4 regions of the Paracoccus sp. MA genome follow, and region 1 is predicted to be linked to each of the others. Evidence: riboswitches for the same ligand, from Rfam matches in the RefSeq annotation. Region 1 holds a riboswitch; each other region holds the start of a gene.

Region 1 (4,029 bases):
CCCCAGCGCCTCGGCTTCGAGCCAGAGCGAGCCGTAGGTCTCGTCCCGGTCGGCGGTCCATGGCTCGTCCCGCAGGTATTCGTCGGGCGAGGCGACGAAGGACACCGATTCGTCATAGCCGTATTCCTGCCAGCTGCGGCGCAGGGTGAAGCCGGCGGTTACCGCCTCGCTGATGTCGTATGAGCCGCCGAGGGTCAGGCTGTCGCGGTCGTTGAACTCGGTATCGCCGCCCGGCGTGCGCGAGGCGTCCTCGCCATCGGTATGGCGCGTCGCGGCCGAGAGGCTGATCTGGCCGCGCGCGCCCATGGCGCGAAGATGGGCGCTGGCGGCGCGGGTGCCCTGGCCGCCGATCTCGACCCCGCCGCCATAGCTCAGCCCCGGGGCATTGGTGCGGCGGGTGGTGATCGCGATCACCCCGGCGGCGGCATTGGCGCCGTAGATCGTCGATTGCGGGCCGCGCAGCACCTCGATGCGCTCGACATCCTCGGTCAGCAGGCCGCCGAACACATAGTCGCCGCTGCCGGGGGCATTGGCCTCGACCCCGTCGATCAGCACCAGCACGTGATTGGCTTCGCCGCCGCGGATGCGGACCTTGGTCAGGGCCTCGCCGGTCGAGGTCACGGCCAGGCCGGGCAGGTCGCGCAGCGCGTCCTGGACGGTGACGAAGCCGCGCTCTTGCAGATCCCCGGCGGTCAGGATGCTGTGGGCGCGGCCATAGGCGCTTTCGGCGACCGGCGACAGGCCGCCCGACAGGATCACGGGGTCGAGCATGACGGGCGCCTGGCTCTCCTGGCCCGTGGCGGCGGCGGGAAGGAGCAGGGCGGCGGCGGCCAGCAGAGAGACCGGGGTTCTGAACATTCCAAAGCCTTTCCAGCACGGGGCCCGGCCCCGCGATTTGCAGAACTGCCCTGCGGACAGGCCCGACAGCCCGGCCGCGGGACGGCGACTGTCACCTCTGCGGAACGGCCGCTTCCCGGGCGCGCCCCGCGCCGGAAATGGGTGATCGCTGCGGCAGGTCTCCTGGCTTGCGGATCGTTGCTCGGGCCGGCCTTCCCGGGGGTTGCCCAGTGGCGCCTGCGGCCTTCGCTCACCGCATACAGTTGCGGGGGCAGCCCCGGCCTTGCCCTGGCCGTCTTGCGGCCGGCGGGCGCACCGGTGTTCCCTTTTCATCCGGCATGGCGCCGGAACCGTAGCGGCCTTGCATTGCCGCAGGGCGCCGCGGGCTGTCAAGCGCCAATCCGGTGCCGCCGCGGGGCCGCGACAATCCGCCGGGTGGGGACCGGGCCCTGAAGCCCGCCGCGCGGGGGCAAGGACGCTTTGGTGCCGGAGGGATCGGTACCCCTCTGCCTGCTGCGGGATGGAACCGGCGGAATCCGCCCGCCTGCGGCGCGGGAAGGCGCCGCCTGCCGGAAAGCGGCCGGAATCGGGAATCTGCCGCGGGCTCCGCGCCGGCCCGAGAACCTCGCCACTGCCGGAGGGCGCGGCCGGGCGCCGGCCACGGGTGGCACGGGCGTGCCGCGCATTCCTGAGCGTTTTCCACGGGACGCAAAACCCGAACCCGACAGTTCGCATCAGGAAAATGTCACCGAGGAATTCTGTCAACTATATGTTTTTGCTAGATTATTCGTTGACCTTCCGCCAATCCCTCTCTATATCCGGCTCAAGGTCGCCAGCCAGCGGAAAGCCAGCCAGCCACCACAGGACCCAGCCAGACAGGAGAAACCAACATGGCAAAGACCGCTTGCAACGCCTGCGCGTTCTATGAGGATCACGTCGCCAACTCCGCCAGCACGCTTTCGGATTCCGGCCTGTGCCGCGCCAACCCGCCGGTCACCCAGAAGGATGCGGATACCAGGGGCTATTGGCCGGTCGTCAAGTCGAACGACTGGTGCGGACAGTTCGCCACCAGCTTCGCGGCCGAGTGAAGCGTCGCCACCGACGTTGCAAGGCAGCCTCCGGGCTGCCTTTGGCGTTTCGGGGTCGTGCACCGACCCCGTCCATCTCGGCACGGCAGGCCGGATCGGCGGCGTCGGTCAGATTCGCTGGCTGAAGGTGGGGATGGGCGTGACGCGCCGCACGGTGATGAACTGGATCGCAGCCGGGCGGATCGAAAGCAGCCGGCACGGGCAGCCGTCCTGGTGCGCTCACGGCCCTGCGACAGATCGCGCGGGCGGGGCAGGGGCTGGCTCTGATCCATTCCAGCGCGTGGCGCATCCGCATCACTCACGACCGCAATCGGCAGCAGCCAACCGCAGACATAAAGGCGGGCATGATGGCGGGCATGCCGCCGAATGGCGGTTTTTCTTATAAATATCAATTGATTATGGCGGATGGAGTGGGATTCGAACCCACGGAACCTTTCGATTCGCTGGTTTTCAAGACCAGTGCCTTAAACCACTCGGCCATCCATCCGCATCAAGCCCCCAGGCCGGCGCTCCTGCCGGGCAAGGCATGGCAACGGCTTGCCGCTTGCGACGTTCACAGACCCGACATGAAACCGGAAGTCAAGCCTGCGCGTCGGCCCGGATGCGGCGTGCTAGCGCGCCCCCTTCGGCAAAGCCGGAATGCCCGGCAGGCACAGGGCCGCGCAAAGCCCGCCCAGGGCCGAACGCTCAAGCGCCAGCCTGCCGCCGTGCAACGCCGCAAGGTCGGCGACGATGGCTAGGCCGAGCCCGCTGCCGGGCGGGCCGGCCTCGTCCAGACGGGTGCCGCGGGTCAGAGCCCGCGCGTGATCCGCATCCGACATGCCGGGCCCGTCATCCTCGATCAGCAGGCGCAGCCGCTCGCCCTCGGAAAGGGCGGTGATGCGGACCCGGCGCGAGGCCCATTTCACCGCGTTCTCGACCAGGTTGCCGATCATCTCCTCAAGATCCTGCCGCTCGCCGGCGAAGGCGGGGTCCGCTTCGGCCCGGATCTCGACCTGCAAGCCTGCCTCGCGGATCGGGCCGCCCAGCACCAGCAGGATGTCCCGGATCACCGGGACGACCGGAGTATGCTGGCCCAGCAGGCGCGGCGCGGCCGAACTGCGGGCACGGCGCAGATGCCAGCCGATCTGCCGGTCCATGCGCGCGATCAGCGCATGGCCGGGATGATCGGCCGGCAGGGCATTGTCCAGCGCCGCCAGCGGCGTCTTGAGCGAATGCGCCAGGTTGCCCACATGCTCGCGCGAGCGGGCGAGGACGGCGCGGTTCTGTTGCAGCAGCCCGTTGATCTCGGCGGCCACGGGGCGCAGCTCGGCCACGCCGGGCAGGGGCAGCGCCTCGGCCCGGCCGGCGCGGATGTCGCGGAGGTCGCGGCCGAGCCGGTCGAGGCTGCGCAGCCCCGCCGCCACCTGCAGAAGGCTGGCCAGCGCCAGCGCCAGCCCCAGCACGGCGAGCGAGACCGCCAGCGGCCGGCGCAGCCGCGCCATGGCGGCGTCGATCTCGGCCCGCGGCGCGGTGACGGTCACGGCCAGCGCCGAGGCGGAATCGGGCAGGGTGAAGGCGTGGCGCGCCACCCGCAGCGGCTCGCCCGCGGGGCCAAGGCCGGGGCCGCCCTGAAAATCCGCCTCGGGCGGGTTCAGCACATTGTCGAAGAGCGAGGGCGATTTCGCCACCACCTGGCCGTCCTGGGTCAATTGCCAGAACCAGCCCGAAAGCGGCATCTCGAAACGCGGATCGGCGGGCGCGGGACCGGCCGCCAGCCGGCCGTCGGCGCCGATCGTGGCGCCCGCGATCAGCGCGTCGGCCACCGCCTCGGTCTCGGCGTCGAAGCGGCCGGTGATGAAATCCTCGAGGATCGCGGCGATGGCCAGATAGCCCGCGACCAGCGCCACCCCGGTCAGCGGCGCCGCCAGCCCGATCAGCCGGGCGCGGATCGAATCGCGCGGCAGGATCAAGCGTCGGCCCTCAGCACATAGCCCTCGCCGCGCCGGGTCTCGATCAGCCCGTCGCCGATCTTCCTGCGCAGCCGGCCGATCACCACCTCGATGGACTTGAAGTCGCGGTCGGCGGCGGAATCGTAGAGGTGATCCGACAGCTCGCTGCGGCT
Region 2 (4,029 bases), 700 kb from region 1:
GGAGCAGGTCAAGCACCCGTTCCGCGACGGGATCAAGGCCCAGCCGGGCGTGGAGTTCTAGGAGCATGGAGAAATCGCAGGACAAGCCGAAGCTGCTTTCGGGCGGCAACCCGCAAATCCCCAAGGGCTATGGCGAGGCGCCGGTCCGCGCCTATATCGCCGCCATGCCGGGCTGGAAGCAGGAGATCGGCCAGAAGCTGGACGAGATCATCACCCGCACCGTGCCGGGGGTGAAGAAGGCGGTGAAATGGAACTCGCCCCTTTACGGGGTCGAGGAGGGGCACTGGTTCCTTAGTTTCCATTGCATGACGAAATACATCAAGATCGGCTTCTTTCGCGGCACGCAGCTTGAGCCGATGCCGCCGGTCGCCTCGAAACATCCGGAGGTGCGCTACCTGCACATCCCCGAGGGGCCGTTCGACGAGGACCAGTTTGCCGACTGGGTGCGCCAGGCCAGCCGCCTGCCCGGCGAGAAGATGTAGGGCTCAGCGCCGCTGCCAGTCCCGCGCGGTGTTTTCCTGCCAGCCCGCGCGGTGCAGCAGCGGCGTGTCGTCGGTGAATTCGGGCCAGCCGAGGCAGAGGAGTGCCGAGAACTCCCAGTGGTCGGGGGCTTGCAGCAGTGTCGTGATCCGCGCCGGATCGAGGATCGAGACCATGCCGAGGCCCAGGTTGCGCACCCGTGCCGCCAGCCACAGCGCATGGATCGCCATGGCCGTCGATTGCCGCAGGGTTTGCGGCATGGTGGCGCGGCCGAGGCCATGGCCCTCGGCCGGGTCGATCCGGGTGAAGACGGCCAGCCAGACGGGCGCGCGGTCCAGGCCGGCCAGCTTCAGCGCATCGTATTCCTGCCGCTGCCGGCCCTGATAGCGGTTGGCGGCCTCGGCATTGCAGCGCAGGAAATCGGCGCGGATCTCGGCGCGCAGCGCCGGGCTTTCGACCCGGATCACCCGCCAGGGCCGGGCATTGCCGACCGAGGGCGCCAGTTCCATCGCCGCGCGCAACTCGTCCAGCAGCGGCTCGGGGATCGGGTCGTCGCGGAAATGCCGCACGTCGCGGCGCCAGCGCAGGATGCGCTCCAGTGCGGCGCTGTCCTTGGGGCCGAACTCCATCAGGACGCCGCGCAGATGGCGCTGTCGGGCAGGCCCGCGGCCCCGGCGCGGATGGCGACCGGCCGGTCGGGCACGGTCAACTCGACGGCGAGCGGCTGGCCGGCAACCGTCAGCGGCCGGTGGTCGTTCGCGTTCAGCTCGACCCGCAGCCGGTCGCCGGGCGCGAGCGCGTCGAGGTGATGGGCCGGGCCGTAGAGCCGGGCGATCTTGCGGCCGTTCAGGTAAAGATGCGCGTGCCCCTCGCCGGGCCGGTCGGCCAGCCCGGCATGTTCGGGGGCGAAGCAGAAGCCGGGACTTTGCAGGAACAGGTTCCAGCCCGCGACGCTGTCGGGCTCCAGCCGGGCCGAGGCGGTGGCGCTGCCGGCGGGCAGGTCGATGGGCGCGCCGTGGTCATGCGCCGCGGCCTGCGCGCCATGGCCATGCGCGCCGTGGTCGTGGCCGTCCAGCGTGATGCCGTTGGCGGCGGCGATGACGAAGCCCATGCCGCCGCCGAAGATCAGGCCGATCAGCAGCATCGGGATCGAGCGATCCATGTCTGTCCCCCCGGTTCATGGAAAGGGCCGGGCACGGCTGCGCGCCCGGCCGGAAGGCTGCGGCCGGATCAGGCGGCTTGCGGAAGGGGCGCGCGCTGCCCCTCGCGCTGCCAGAACCAGCCGGCCAGCAGGCCGAGCACCGCCCAGGCCAGGGCGCCGGCCCCCAGCGCGCGGCCGGCGAATTCGGCCGAAAGCTCGGGCGGGACCGGGCCGGCATAGCTGTCGGGCTGCGGCGCGCCGATCAGATGCGGCGCGAGGATCAGCACGATTGCCACGCCCCAGGCCGCCCAGCCCCTGCCAAAGGCGATCAGCCACAGCGCAAGCCCGGTGGCCAGCGCCGTGCCCAGCCACCAGATGGCGCGGATCTGCACATCGGCGGCGGCGACGCCCGGCACCTCGGGGGCAAGGCCGAAGGCGGGGGCGAGCTGCATGGTCAGGTAGCCGGCAAGACCCCAAAGCAGCCCCTGCCGCGCCGTGACCGCATTGCCCTGCGATTCGGCAACCGCCATCAGCGCCACCAGCATCAGCCCGTAGCCGGCATAGACCAGCATGGTGAACAGCACCGAAAGCATGTTGCGGGTCCATTCGAAGGGGCCGAGATCCTGATGCGCGCTGACGGATTCGGCGCCGAAATGCGCCAGCTGCCCGGATTCGTAAAGCTCGGCATGCAGCAGCACCGGCTGCACGAACCAAAGCTGCAACAGGGCGGCAATCAGCCCCGTTGCAGCGCCAGCGATCAATCCGCTGGTCAGAATGCGCGAGAACATGTCAGTGGCAGGGGAAGCCGGTGGCGTGACGCACGTCATGGGCAGCGTCATGCAGGGTTTCGGCCTGCACCAGCCCGGACATGAAGATCAGCCCGAAGCCGATGGCGAAGGCGGCGATGGCGGGAAACAGCACCGAGGCGCGGCTGGCCCCCGCGGCGGTCATGGGTTTTGCGGTCATCCGCGACCCTTTCCTTATGTCGTCCAACCCGACGACGTTGCGGTTTTGCGCATCGGCAGGTCTCCTGGCTTGCGGGTCACGGCAGACGCCCGCCTTCCCGGCCGGTTGGCCAGTGGCATGATGGGCGTCCGCTCTCCGCTTACAGTCGCGGGGGCGGCTGCGGATTTGGCCCCGGATGCCCCGGGCCGCACCGCATTCCCTTTTGGCCCCGGAAAGGGGCACCGATACACGCATATGTTACCTGCGACGCCGCCGCGGCGGCAAGCGGAATCGAGGACCGGGCGGCGGGCCGGCGGGCGGCGCTGTCGCATGGGTATTTGGAGAACGAAGAAGATGCCCGAGGGATCGCGCGGGGATCGAGGCAGGCGGGCTTGTCCGGATCACGGGGCCGGCGGCCAGTCCAGATCGACCCAGACCAGCCGGTGCGCGGAAGCGGCCAGGGCGGCCTCGGCCAGCGGGCCCTCGGCCGGCCAGAACACGCCCGCGTCCAGCACCGTGAGGCCCTTGGCCGGCAGGACGTAATCGACGCGCAGGTTGCCGGGCGGCTTGTCGTCGGGCCAGTCGCCGGTATCCAGCGCCGGATCGCCCTTGTGGCGGTCGTTCACGCCGCCCTTTGCTGCCGCCCCGCCGGCGCTGCGGGGCCGGGGGTCGGTGACATGCGCCATGATCCGGGCCAGCGCCTCGGGCCGGCCCTCGCTGTCCATGGGGTCGAGGTTCAGGTTGCCGGCCAGCACGAAAGGGCCGCCCGGCAGGTGGTGCAGCCAGAAGGCCAGCTCGTCATGGTTGCGCCGGCCGTTCAGGTCCTCGGGCCCATCGAAGACCGGCGGCGTCGCGGACATGGCGAGCAGGTGCAGCGGGTTGCCCGCTACCGTCACCACCGCGTCCCAATGCGCGGTCGAGGACAGCCGGCGGATCGCCGCCACCTTCTCGGGCAGCGGCGGCATCAGGTGGCCGGGCAGGTCGCGCCACAGGACGCCGGTGTAATCCGTCACCGGCCCGATGGGATGGCGCGACAGGATCGCCATGCCGCCCTGGCCCGAGAATCTGCCATAGCCCTGCGCGTCGTCCGCCGTGCCCAGCCGCCCGTCGGCGTTCAGGTCCAGCCCGGTCGCCATGCCGGAATTCGGCCGCGCCGCGAAACGGTGCGGATAGTCCAGCCCGACCCGGGCCAGCCTTGCGGCAAAGGCGTCCAGCGCCCGGCCGTCCAGATCCCAGTCGAAATCGGTCAGCAGCAGGATGTCGGGCCGGGTCTCGGCCAGCACGGCGACGACCGCTGCGACCTGCGCATCCTCGCGGCCGAGGTCGCGCAACAAAAGCCCCGGCCCGTCGCGCGACAGGTCGGGGCTGTAGGTGGCGATCCGCAAGGGCTCGGCATGGGCGGCGAGGCCAAGGACGGCCAGCAGGACCGCCCCGGCAAGCGCCCTTACACCCAAGGCCGGCTC
Region 3 (4,029 bases), on a different replicon from region 1:
GGCCTTGCCCGGACGACGATGGGCGACCAGCGCCTCGCCGCCCTGCTTCACGGCGCCTTCGTTGCGGCCGATGCACAGATGAAAATGCCCCTGAAGCCCGTAGAACACCGTCAGATAGCCGTCATGCAGCGAAATGCGCTGCGGCTTGGACGGTGGCCGCAATTCATAGGCGGCCCCCTCGACGATGGGACCGAAAGAGAGCCCCTGCCAATGATTGTCGAAGATGTCGGTCAGGAAGTCTTGCAGCCAGTCCTGATCCAGCGGTGCGGGCCAGCGATGTTCCGTCGCGCGCCCTTCGGCATTCACGGTCGTTTCCATGGTCAGCTTCGTCATGTCAGTTCCCCTGCAGGCTCAGGCGGATGCCGGCGAACAAGCTGCGGTCGTTGGTGTTGTAACCCCAGCTGGTCTGGTATTGCTTGTCGAAGACGTTCTCGATCCGGCCATAGAGTTCGGCCCGCTCATCCAGACGATAGCTGGCCAGCAGGTCGGTCACGCCATAGCCGCCAATCTCCTGCCCATAGCCGCTGACCGCGCCCAGGCCGTTGCGGCTGGCATAGCGCAGGCGCGCGCCCACCGACCAGCCGCCGGGGCGATAGCTGACGGTCAGCGCACCGGAGTTCTTGGGCTGGCCGCGCCACTGGCCGGTTTCGTCATTATGGGACAGAACCCAGGTGTGGTTGTGCTGGATCAGCAGGTCTTGCAGGATTTCGGCCTGCCAGGACAGCTCGATGCCTTTCTCGCGCGTGCGGCCGGCCATGTAATAGCCATAGCTGCCGTCCTCGCGCAGGCCCCAGGCGATCTTGTCCTCGACCCGGTTCTGGAAATAGGTCGCGCCCAGTTCCAGCCCGGCATCCGGCCAATAGACATCCGCGCCGATGTCCCAGCCGCGGCTGCGCTGTGCCGTAAGGTCGGGATTGCCATAGGTCGGATCGTAAAGCTGATAAAGCCCCGGCGCCTTTGCACCGGTGCCATAGCTGGCCCGCAGCTTCACATCCGCCGCGCCGCTGGCGGAAAGCAGATAGGCCCCGGTCAGCCGCCATGTGTTGAAGGTGCCGAACTGATCATTGTCGTCGCGGCGCAGCGCGGCGGTCAGGGTCAGATGGGCGTCGGGACGCCAGGCCGCCTCGGTAAAGAGCGCGGTGGTGGCGTTGCTGGCGATGAAGCTGCCGGTATAATTGGTGATCTGGAGGGTTTCTTCCTTCTCGCGCGTGACGCCGCCCACAAGCGACCATGGCTCGGCCGGCTTCCAGGTCACGTCGTAGCCATAGCGGGTCAGCGTGCCGTCGTAGACATCGCCCTCGGGCCGGGAAAAGCCGGTATGATAGGTTCGCCGGGCATTGTAGCGGCCCCAGCTGAGCGTCTGCCGCAGGGTCCGGTCGGCGCTTTCATGGAGGATGCGCGCGCCCAGGTTCCATTCGTCCTTTTCGACCGTATCGCTGCCGTCACTGGGCGGCGAATCGTATTCGTGCCGCGTATCGCTGCGCAGGCCCGTGAGTTCGGCCCGCAACTGCGGCGCGATCTGCCAGCCCAGTGCCGTGCCGATCCCGTTGCCGCGATGGGCGTCGTTGTCCATGGGGCCGGGAACCGGGCTGGTGCGCGGATCGGCCTGCGACGGGCCGTCGTAATGCGTGGAAAAGCCGCTGACCCGGGCGTCGAGATCGCCCCTTTTCCATAGCAGGGTCGCGGTGGCCCGGCGCCAGCCGTCCGGACCAAGCTCCAATCCGCTGGACAGCCGCCAGCCGTCCTGGACCGGGCGCCTGGTGATGATGTTGACAACGCCGCCGATCGCGTCCGATCCGTAAAGCGAGGACTGGTTGCCGCGCAGCACCTCGATCCGGTCGATGCCCTCGACATCCAGATGGTCGAACTGGAACGCCGTCTCGGTCGAGGACGGATCGCCAAGCCGGACCCCGTCCATCAGGACAAGCACCTGGCCGTTATCCGATCCCCGGATGCTGATGCTGGTCCAGGCACCGGGACGGTCCTGCGAGACCTGAACCCCCGGCACGTCCCGCAGCAGGTCGGTGATGCGCTTCGCCTGTTCGCGGCGGGCGCGCTCCTCGGTCACGACGGTGACGGCGCTGCCGATGGCGCGTTCAGGCAGGTCGGCGCGCGAGGCGGTGACGACGATGGTATCCAGCGTCACCGCGTCCTCGGCGGTGGCAGGCGGGACGGCAAGGGTCGTGCCCAACAGCACGGGAATGATATGGCGGACCTTCATTTCGGCACTTATCCTCGTTCAACGGGAAGGGAAGCCGGATACGAAGGCATTGCCGCGACGGTTCTTCCGCCGCGCGCGCGAGTTCAGATTCTATCGGTCGCATCGCACATACCGCTGCCTTCGATCCACATGGGTCACCGCAGCGGAAATCCGCACCCTCGGCTTGTCCCGGCCGCGGGATGGGCGACAGCGACGGCAGGTCTCCTGGCTTCCGGTTCCTTGCGAGTTCCGCGCCTTCCCCCGCCCTGGGGCAGAGTGGCATATGCGGGTCGCTCCCGGTTACAGTTGCGGGCACAGCTGCGGCATCGGTTTCCCTCACCGCATTCCCTTTTCACCCCTTGCGGGGCACCGTCGGCGACCGGATAGCACAAGGGAGTTGTCAAATAAACAGATTAGATGGGCAGTATCTGCTTTTTCCCGCCTGGTGGCAGTGCGCTTGATATCGCGGCAAGATCGATGAGGAGATCGACGTCACCCCGGGGGCCGAGTGCCTCTGGGCATCGCGCGATCTGGATGCGTTCGGCGCCATGCGTGTCGCCGGCGCAAGCCTTGTGGCTTGCGTTTGCGGGTGGGTGTCCTTAGCTTGATCTGTCCCGCCCCTCGCCCCAAGGAGACTCCGCGCGGTGGAAGCCCTTATCGAACAATATCTGGGCAATCCGCTGATATTGGCCTTGCTGCTGTTTCTTGCGAATTTTGTCATGGAAGAAGGGGCGATCATCGCCGGCGCGGCACTGGCCGCCGCAGGAGAGATCGGCACCGGACTGGCCCTGGTGGCGCTGGTAACCGGGAATATCATCAGCGACTGGGCCCTTTACGGGATCGGCGCGCTGGCCGGAAGCAACCGTCTCGTCCGGCGCTGGGTGGACGGCAAGATGCTGGAGCGGGGACGGCGGCTGCTGGATCGCGGCGTCCTGCCGGCGGCGCTGCTGGCACGGCTGTTGCCTCCGGTCTTCATGGCCAGCGGTTTCCTGCGCGTCGATTTTCGCCGTTTCGCAATCGTGAACGGCGTGGTCGCGGCAGTATATACGGCGGCGCTGTTCTTCGGGGCGTTCGGCCTCAACCTGGTCCTGTTCGATCTGCTGGGCAATTGGGCCTGGCCGGTCATGGTTGGGCTGGTGATCGGCGCGGTCTGGCTGAGCCACCGCTTCACGGTCTATTATTTCGCCTCGGACAAGGACGAGGGGGGGCGCTCGGGCGACTGAGACGACGACTTTCCGTCCCCGATGACGCAAGCCAGAGCTGCGCGCAGCAGGTCGGCATGCGTCCAGGGCAGGAAATGGTCGGCCTCTTCGATCAGGATCAGCCGCGGGCCGGGACTGCCGGGCAAATGCGCCTGCAGGAAGGCCACGTTTTCAGGCGGCACCAACGTATCGGCCAGCCCCTGGACGATGGTGACGGGGGCAGTGACATGCGCCAGGTCGGGGGTCAGCTCTTCAAGCCCGGGCCGAAGATTCATCAGCTCGGCATTGGCGTTGGCCAGTTCCGTGGGCAGAAGCCCGGCAAAGAAATCAAGCGCGGCCAGTTGCTGCAGGGGATGGGTTTCCTCCAGCTCCGGATCGGCGGCGCCGCCGATCAGCAGAACCCCCGCAACCCGGTCGGGATAGTCGGCGGCAAGCCGCAACGCAACCGGGCCGCCATAGGAATAGCCGACCAATACCGCGGCTCCGGTCCCGCCCGCCGTCAGAAGCGGGGCGACGGCGGCGGCCTGACCGGCCAGATCGGGCTCGGGCTTTTCCCCGCTGGCGCCGAAGCCGGGACGGTCCACGGCCATGTGATATTGCCCGACCGGAACGTCCAACAGGAAGCGG
Region 4 (4,029 bases), on a different replicon from region 1:
CCATCTCGGCATATTTCTCGGTGACGGAAATCTCCGAGAAGGGCAGGCCGTAGACCCGCTCCACGTCATGGGGCGAGAACAGATACATGTCCTCGTTGCGCTTGGCGAGCTCGAAGGTCACGTCGGGGATCACCACGCCCAGGGACAGCGTCTTGATGCGGATCTTCTCGTCGGCATTCTCGCGCTTGGTGTCCAGAAAGCGCAGGATGTCGGGGTGATGCGCGTTCAGATAGACCGCGCCCGCGCCCTGCCGCGCGCCCAGCTGGTTGGCATAGCTGAAGCTGTCCTCCAGCAGTTTCATCACCGGGATGACGCCCGAGGACTGGTTCTCGATCCCCTTGATCGGTGCGCCGGCCTCTCGCAGGTTGGTCAGCATCAGCGCCACGCCGCCGCCGCGCTTCGAGAGCTGCAAGGCCGAGTTGATCGAGCGGCCGATGCTCTCCATGTTGTCTTCCAGCCGCAGCAGGAAGCACGAGATCAGCTCGCCCCGGGACTTCTTGCCGGCATTGAGGAACGTGGGCGTCGCCGGCTGGAAGCGGCCCGAGAGCATCTCCTCCATGAAGCGCATGGCCAGCGCCTCGTCGCCGCGCGCCAGCGTCAGGGCGACCATGACCACCCGGTCCTCGTAGCGTTCCAGGTAACGCTGGCCGTCGCGGGTCTTCAGCGTATAGCTGGTGTAATACTTGAAGGCGCCGAGGAAGGTCGGGAAGCGGAACTTCCGCGCATAGGCAGCATCCCAGATCGCGCGCTGGAAATTGCGCGAATACTGGTCCAGCACCTCGGGCTCGTAATAGCCTTCGTCGACGAGATAGCGCAGCTTCTCGTCGAGATTGTGGAAGAACACGGTATTCTGGTTGACATGCTGCAGGAAATATTGCCGCGCGGCCTTGCGATCCGCCTCGAAGCGGATGCGGCCCTCGCCGTCGTAAAGGTTCAGCATCGCGTTCAGCGCGTGATAGTCCAGCTCGGCCTTTACGCCATTGTCAAGCATTCCGTCCCCCAGAATTTCTCAAGCCCCGCCCGGACGCGGGAAAGATCGTTGTCGTCGCCCGCCAGCTCGAATCGATAGAGCACGGGGACGTCGCATTTAGCAGAAATGACCCTCGCCGACAGGGCGAAGGTGGCGCCGAAATTGCGGTTGCCGGCGCCGATCACGCCGCGCAGCAGCGCGCGGCGCCCGGGGTCGTTCAGGAAGCGGATGACCTGTTTCGGCACCGCGCCCCGCCCCTCGCCATCGGCATAGGTCGGGCAGATCAGCACGTAGGGCCGGCCGGGCTCGGGCAGGATCTCGCACGGCGAGACCGGGATGCGGAGCGCGGGCAGCCCCAGCCGCGCCATGAAGCGCGCCGTGTTCCCCGAGCCCGAGGAATAATAGACCAGTTCGCCCCGGTGCCCGCCCATGGCCGCGCGTTCAGGACAGCCGGCCGATCATGTCGGGCCGGAAACCCGCCCAATGCGCCTCGCCGGCGACGACGACGGGCGCCTGGCGATAGCCGAGCGAGGTGACCAGTTCCATCGCCGCCTCATCCTCGGTCAGGTCGACCAGCTGATAGGGCAGGCCGCGCGCCTCGAGCGCCCGGGTCGTGGCGGTGCATTGCACGCAGGCGGGCTTGGAATAAACGGTGATGGTCATGCCTCTGCTCCTTCTTTCTGTCGGCAAGCAGGGGCCGCGCCCGATGACCGCGCCATCGGAACCGCTTCAGCCCCGCGCCCGCCGCACGGTTTCGTCCTTTCGCGCCATGGCAGGTCTTCTGACTCGCGGGTCCCGGCTTGGCTGGCCTTCCCGGGGCTGGCCCCAGTGGCATTCCAGCGTCGCTCTCCGCTTACAGCTGCGGGGGCAGTGCCGGCCTTGCACCGGCTTCCCTGTTGATCCCCGAGTCGCCCCGGAGGTAACCATGACCCCTGCAGTTAGCCACGCTCCGCCACGCAGGTCAATCCACATCTAGTGGGAAACTGCCCGCCCATCGGAACATCTGGTGGACCGCCGAACATCGCCGGGGTGGTGCCGTCGGCATCCCGGCCGAGGGTTGCGGCACCTTTTCCGACGGGCGAGCATCCGGATTGTTGAATCACTGCAACAGTCGGGCCTGCCGATCCGGGATTTTACGCAGCGTCGTTTGACAATTTGCGACAATTAACCCTCTTGCATGGATCACGCGCGGCCAGGACAGGGGGGCGACTGCTCCCCCTCCCGGCTCGTTTCACCGCAAGCCACTCTGCTGAGCCAGCACGTCCCTGTCGCTTCCATCCTCGTGGATGGCAGCGATTTCTTTTGTGCCGGGAGCAATCCATGAACAAGTCCCATCCGAAACCGCCGGTCACGGGGGGCGCAGCGCAATTGCTGCCGACCCTGGGCCTGCTGCCGGTGCTGGCCATCTCGGCCGGCGTGGCCGGCCCTGCACAGGCGCAGGACACCGTCACCCTGGACACGGTGGTCATCCGCCGCCAGCAGGGCAACGAGGCCGAGACAAGCTACAAGGTCACCGAAAGCACCTCGGACAAGGCCACCGCGCCGCTGCTCGACACCCCGCGCTCGGTCACCGTCGTCACTGCGCGCGAGATCGAGGAGCGCGGCCAGACCTCGGTCGCCGACGTGCTGCGCACCACGCCCGGCGTCACGCTGGGCGCGGGCGAGGGCGGCGTGCCGCAGGGCGTGCGCCCCTATATCCGCGGCTTCGAGGCCAGCCAGGACCTGCTGATCGACGGCATGCGCAACGCCTCGCGCACGCAATACGAGGCCTTCAACCTGGAATCGATCGAGATCAACAAGGGGCCGGGCGGCGTCTATTCCGGCGCCGGTTCGACCGGCGGCACCATCAGCCTGAACAGCAAGACCCCGCAGCCGGGCGCCTTTGACGAGGTGGCGCTGTCCTACGGAACCGGCAACTATGTCCGCGGCACGCTGGATTCGAACCGCGAATTCGGCGCCCTCGGCCTGCGCCTGAACCTGATGGGGCAGCGCGCCGACGATCTGGGCGGGCGCGACGGTGTCGAGTCCAAGCGGTTCGGCGTGGCGCCGAGCTTCAGCTATCGGCTGACCGATGACAGCAAGATCACCGCCGGGCTCTATTACTACAAGGACGAGGATACGCCCGATTATGGCGTGCCGATGTCGAATGCCACCACGCCTGCCGAATGGCGGCGCGGCTCGGGCACCCGCATCGACCCGTTCCTGCCGGCCGATGTCGATCCCGATACCTTCTATGGCCTGCATGCGCGCGATTTCCGCGACGTGGAATCCGCCTCGGGCTACCTGAAGTTCGAGCACGCATTCTCGGACAGCCTGCGGCTGACCACGGCGCTGCGCAAGGCGCGCGACACCAATACCTATGTCGTGACCTCGCCGACCTCGGGCAGCGACGGGCTGGTGTCGCGCAGCTCCAAGGCTTCGGACCGGGTGAACGAGACCGTGTCGTTCAACGCCCAGCTTTCGGGCGAAGTGCAGGCCGGGGGCGTCGAGCACAGCTTTGCGGTCGGCGTGGACATCGCCAATTCCCGCGCCACCACCCGCCGGCTGACGGTGGTCAACCCCGATCCGATGCCGACCTCGCCCTACGAGCATCCGGATGCCGGCGCACCCTGGGGCGGCAGCATCGAGCGCGGCGGCGATACGGGCTACAGCACCACCAAGTCGCGCGGCATCTACGCGCTGGACACCATCACGTTCACCCCGCAATGGGAGGCGACGGTGGGCCTGCGCTGGGACGATTACAGCGTCAACAGCGTCACCCACGCCACCGACGAGAATCCGCGCGAAAGCCATCGCAACGATTCCGACTTCCTGAACGGAATGCTGGGCGTGGTCTACAAGCCGGCGCCGAACGGCTCGGTCTACGCCTCGGTCAGCAGCTCTTCGAACCCGGCCGGGGAGGGCGCGGGCACCGGCGGCAGCAATGCCTCGGACGATCTGGACAGCCTCGATCCCGAGCACAGCGTGAATTACGAGATCGGCACGAAATGGCTGGTGCTGAACGACCAGCTTCAGCTGAGCGCGGCGCTGTTCAGGACCGAGAAGGACAATGCCCGCGT

The links. Region 1 has a riboswitch for cobalamin ahead of LOS78_RS12965 (TonB-dependent siderophore receptor). Riboswitches for the same ligand answer to the same signal wherever they lie in the genome.
Region 2: linked by a shared signal. The riboswitch ahead of LOS78_RS09520 (CbtB domain-containing protein) and the one ahead of LOS78_RS12965 (TonB-dependent siderophore receptor) in region 1 are both predicted to bind cobalamin.
Region 3: linked by a shared signal. The riboswitch ahead of LOS78_RS21605 (TonB-dependent siderophore receptor) and the one ahead of LOS78_RS12965 (TonB-dependent siderophore receptor) in region 1 are both predicted to bind cobalamin.
Region 4: linked by a shared signal. The riboswitch ahead of nrdH (glutaredoxin-like protein NrdH) and the one ahead of LOS78_RS12965 (TonB-dependent siderophore receptor) in region 1 are both predicted to bind cobalamin.

What each region holds. Positions count from the first base shown of each region.
Region 1 covers NZ_CP087598.1:1,184,500-1,188,528, forward strand. The annotation lists gene LOS78_RS12965 (TonB-dependent siderophore receptor) at 1-858, opposite strand, end outside; cobalamin riboswitch at 993-1,207, opposite strand; gene LOS78_RS12970 (hypothetical protein) at 1,728-1,925, shown strand; tRNA gene LOS78_RS12975 (tRNA-Ser) at 2,325-2,412, opposite strand; gene LOS78_RS12980 (HAMP domain-containing sensor histidine kinase) at 2,537-3,877, opposite strand; gene LOS78_RS12985 (response regulator transcription factor) at 3,874-4,029, opposite strand, start outside.
Region 2 covers NZ_CP087598.1:486,128-490,156, forward strand. The annotation lists gene cobO (cob(I)yrinic acid a,c-diamide adenosyltransferase) at 1-61, shown strand, start outside; gene LOS78_RS09500 (DUF1801 domain-containing protein) at 66-482, shown strand; gene bluB (5,6-dimethylbenzimidazole synthase) at 486-1,109, opposite strand; gene LOS78_RS09510 (hypothetical protein) at 1,109-1,642, opposite strand; gene LOS78_RS09515 (CbtA family protein) at 1,711-2,409, opposite strand; gene LOS78_RS09520 (CbtB domain-containing protein) at 2,411-2,587, opposite strand; cobalamin riboswitch at 2,624-2,828, opposite strand; gene LOS78_RS09525 (endonuclease/exonuclease/phosphatase family protein) at 2,968-4,020, opposite strand; gene leuD (3-isopropylmalate dehydratase small subunit) at 4,011-4,029, opposite strand, start outside.
Region 3 covers NZ_CP087599.1:571,516-575,544, reverse strand. The annotation lists gene LOS78_RS21610 (hypothetical protein) at 1-333, opposite strand, end outside; gene LOS78_RS21605 (TonB-dependent siderophore receptor) at 335-2,221, opposite strand; cobalamin riboswitch at 2,398-2,589, opposite strand; gene LOS78_RS21600 (DedA family protein) at 2,845-3,423, shown strand; gene LOS78_RS21595 (alpha/beta fold hydrolase) at 3,378-4,029, opposite strand, start outside.
Region 4 covers NZ_CP087597.1:810,839-814,867, forward strand. The annotation lists gene nrdE (class 1b ribonucleoside-diphosphate reductase subunit alpha) at 1-991, opposite strand, end outside; gene nrdI (class Ib ribonucleoside-diphosphate reductase assembly flavoprotein NrdI) at 973-1,401, opposite strand; gene nrdH (glutaredoxin-like protein NrdH) at 1,412-1,633, opposite strand; cobalamin riboswitch at 1,724-1,913, opposite strand; gene LOS78_RS03975 (TonB-dependent siderophore receptor) at 2,291-4,029, shown strand, end outside.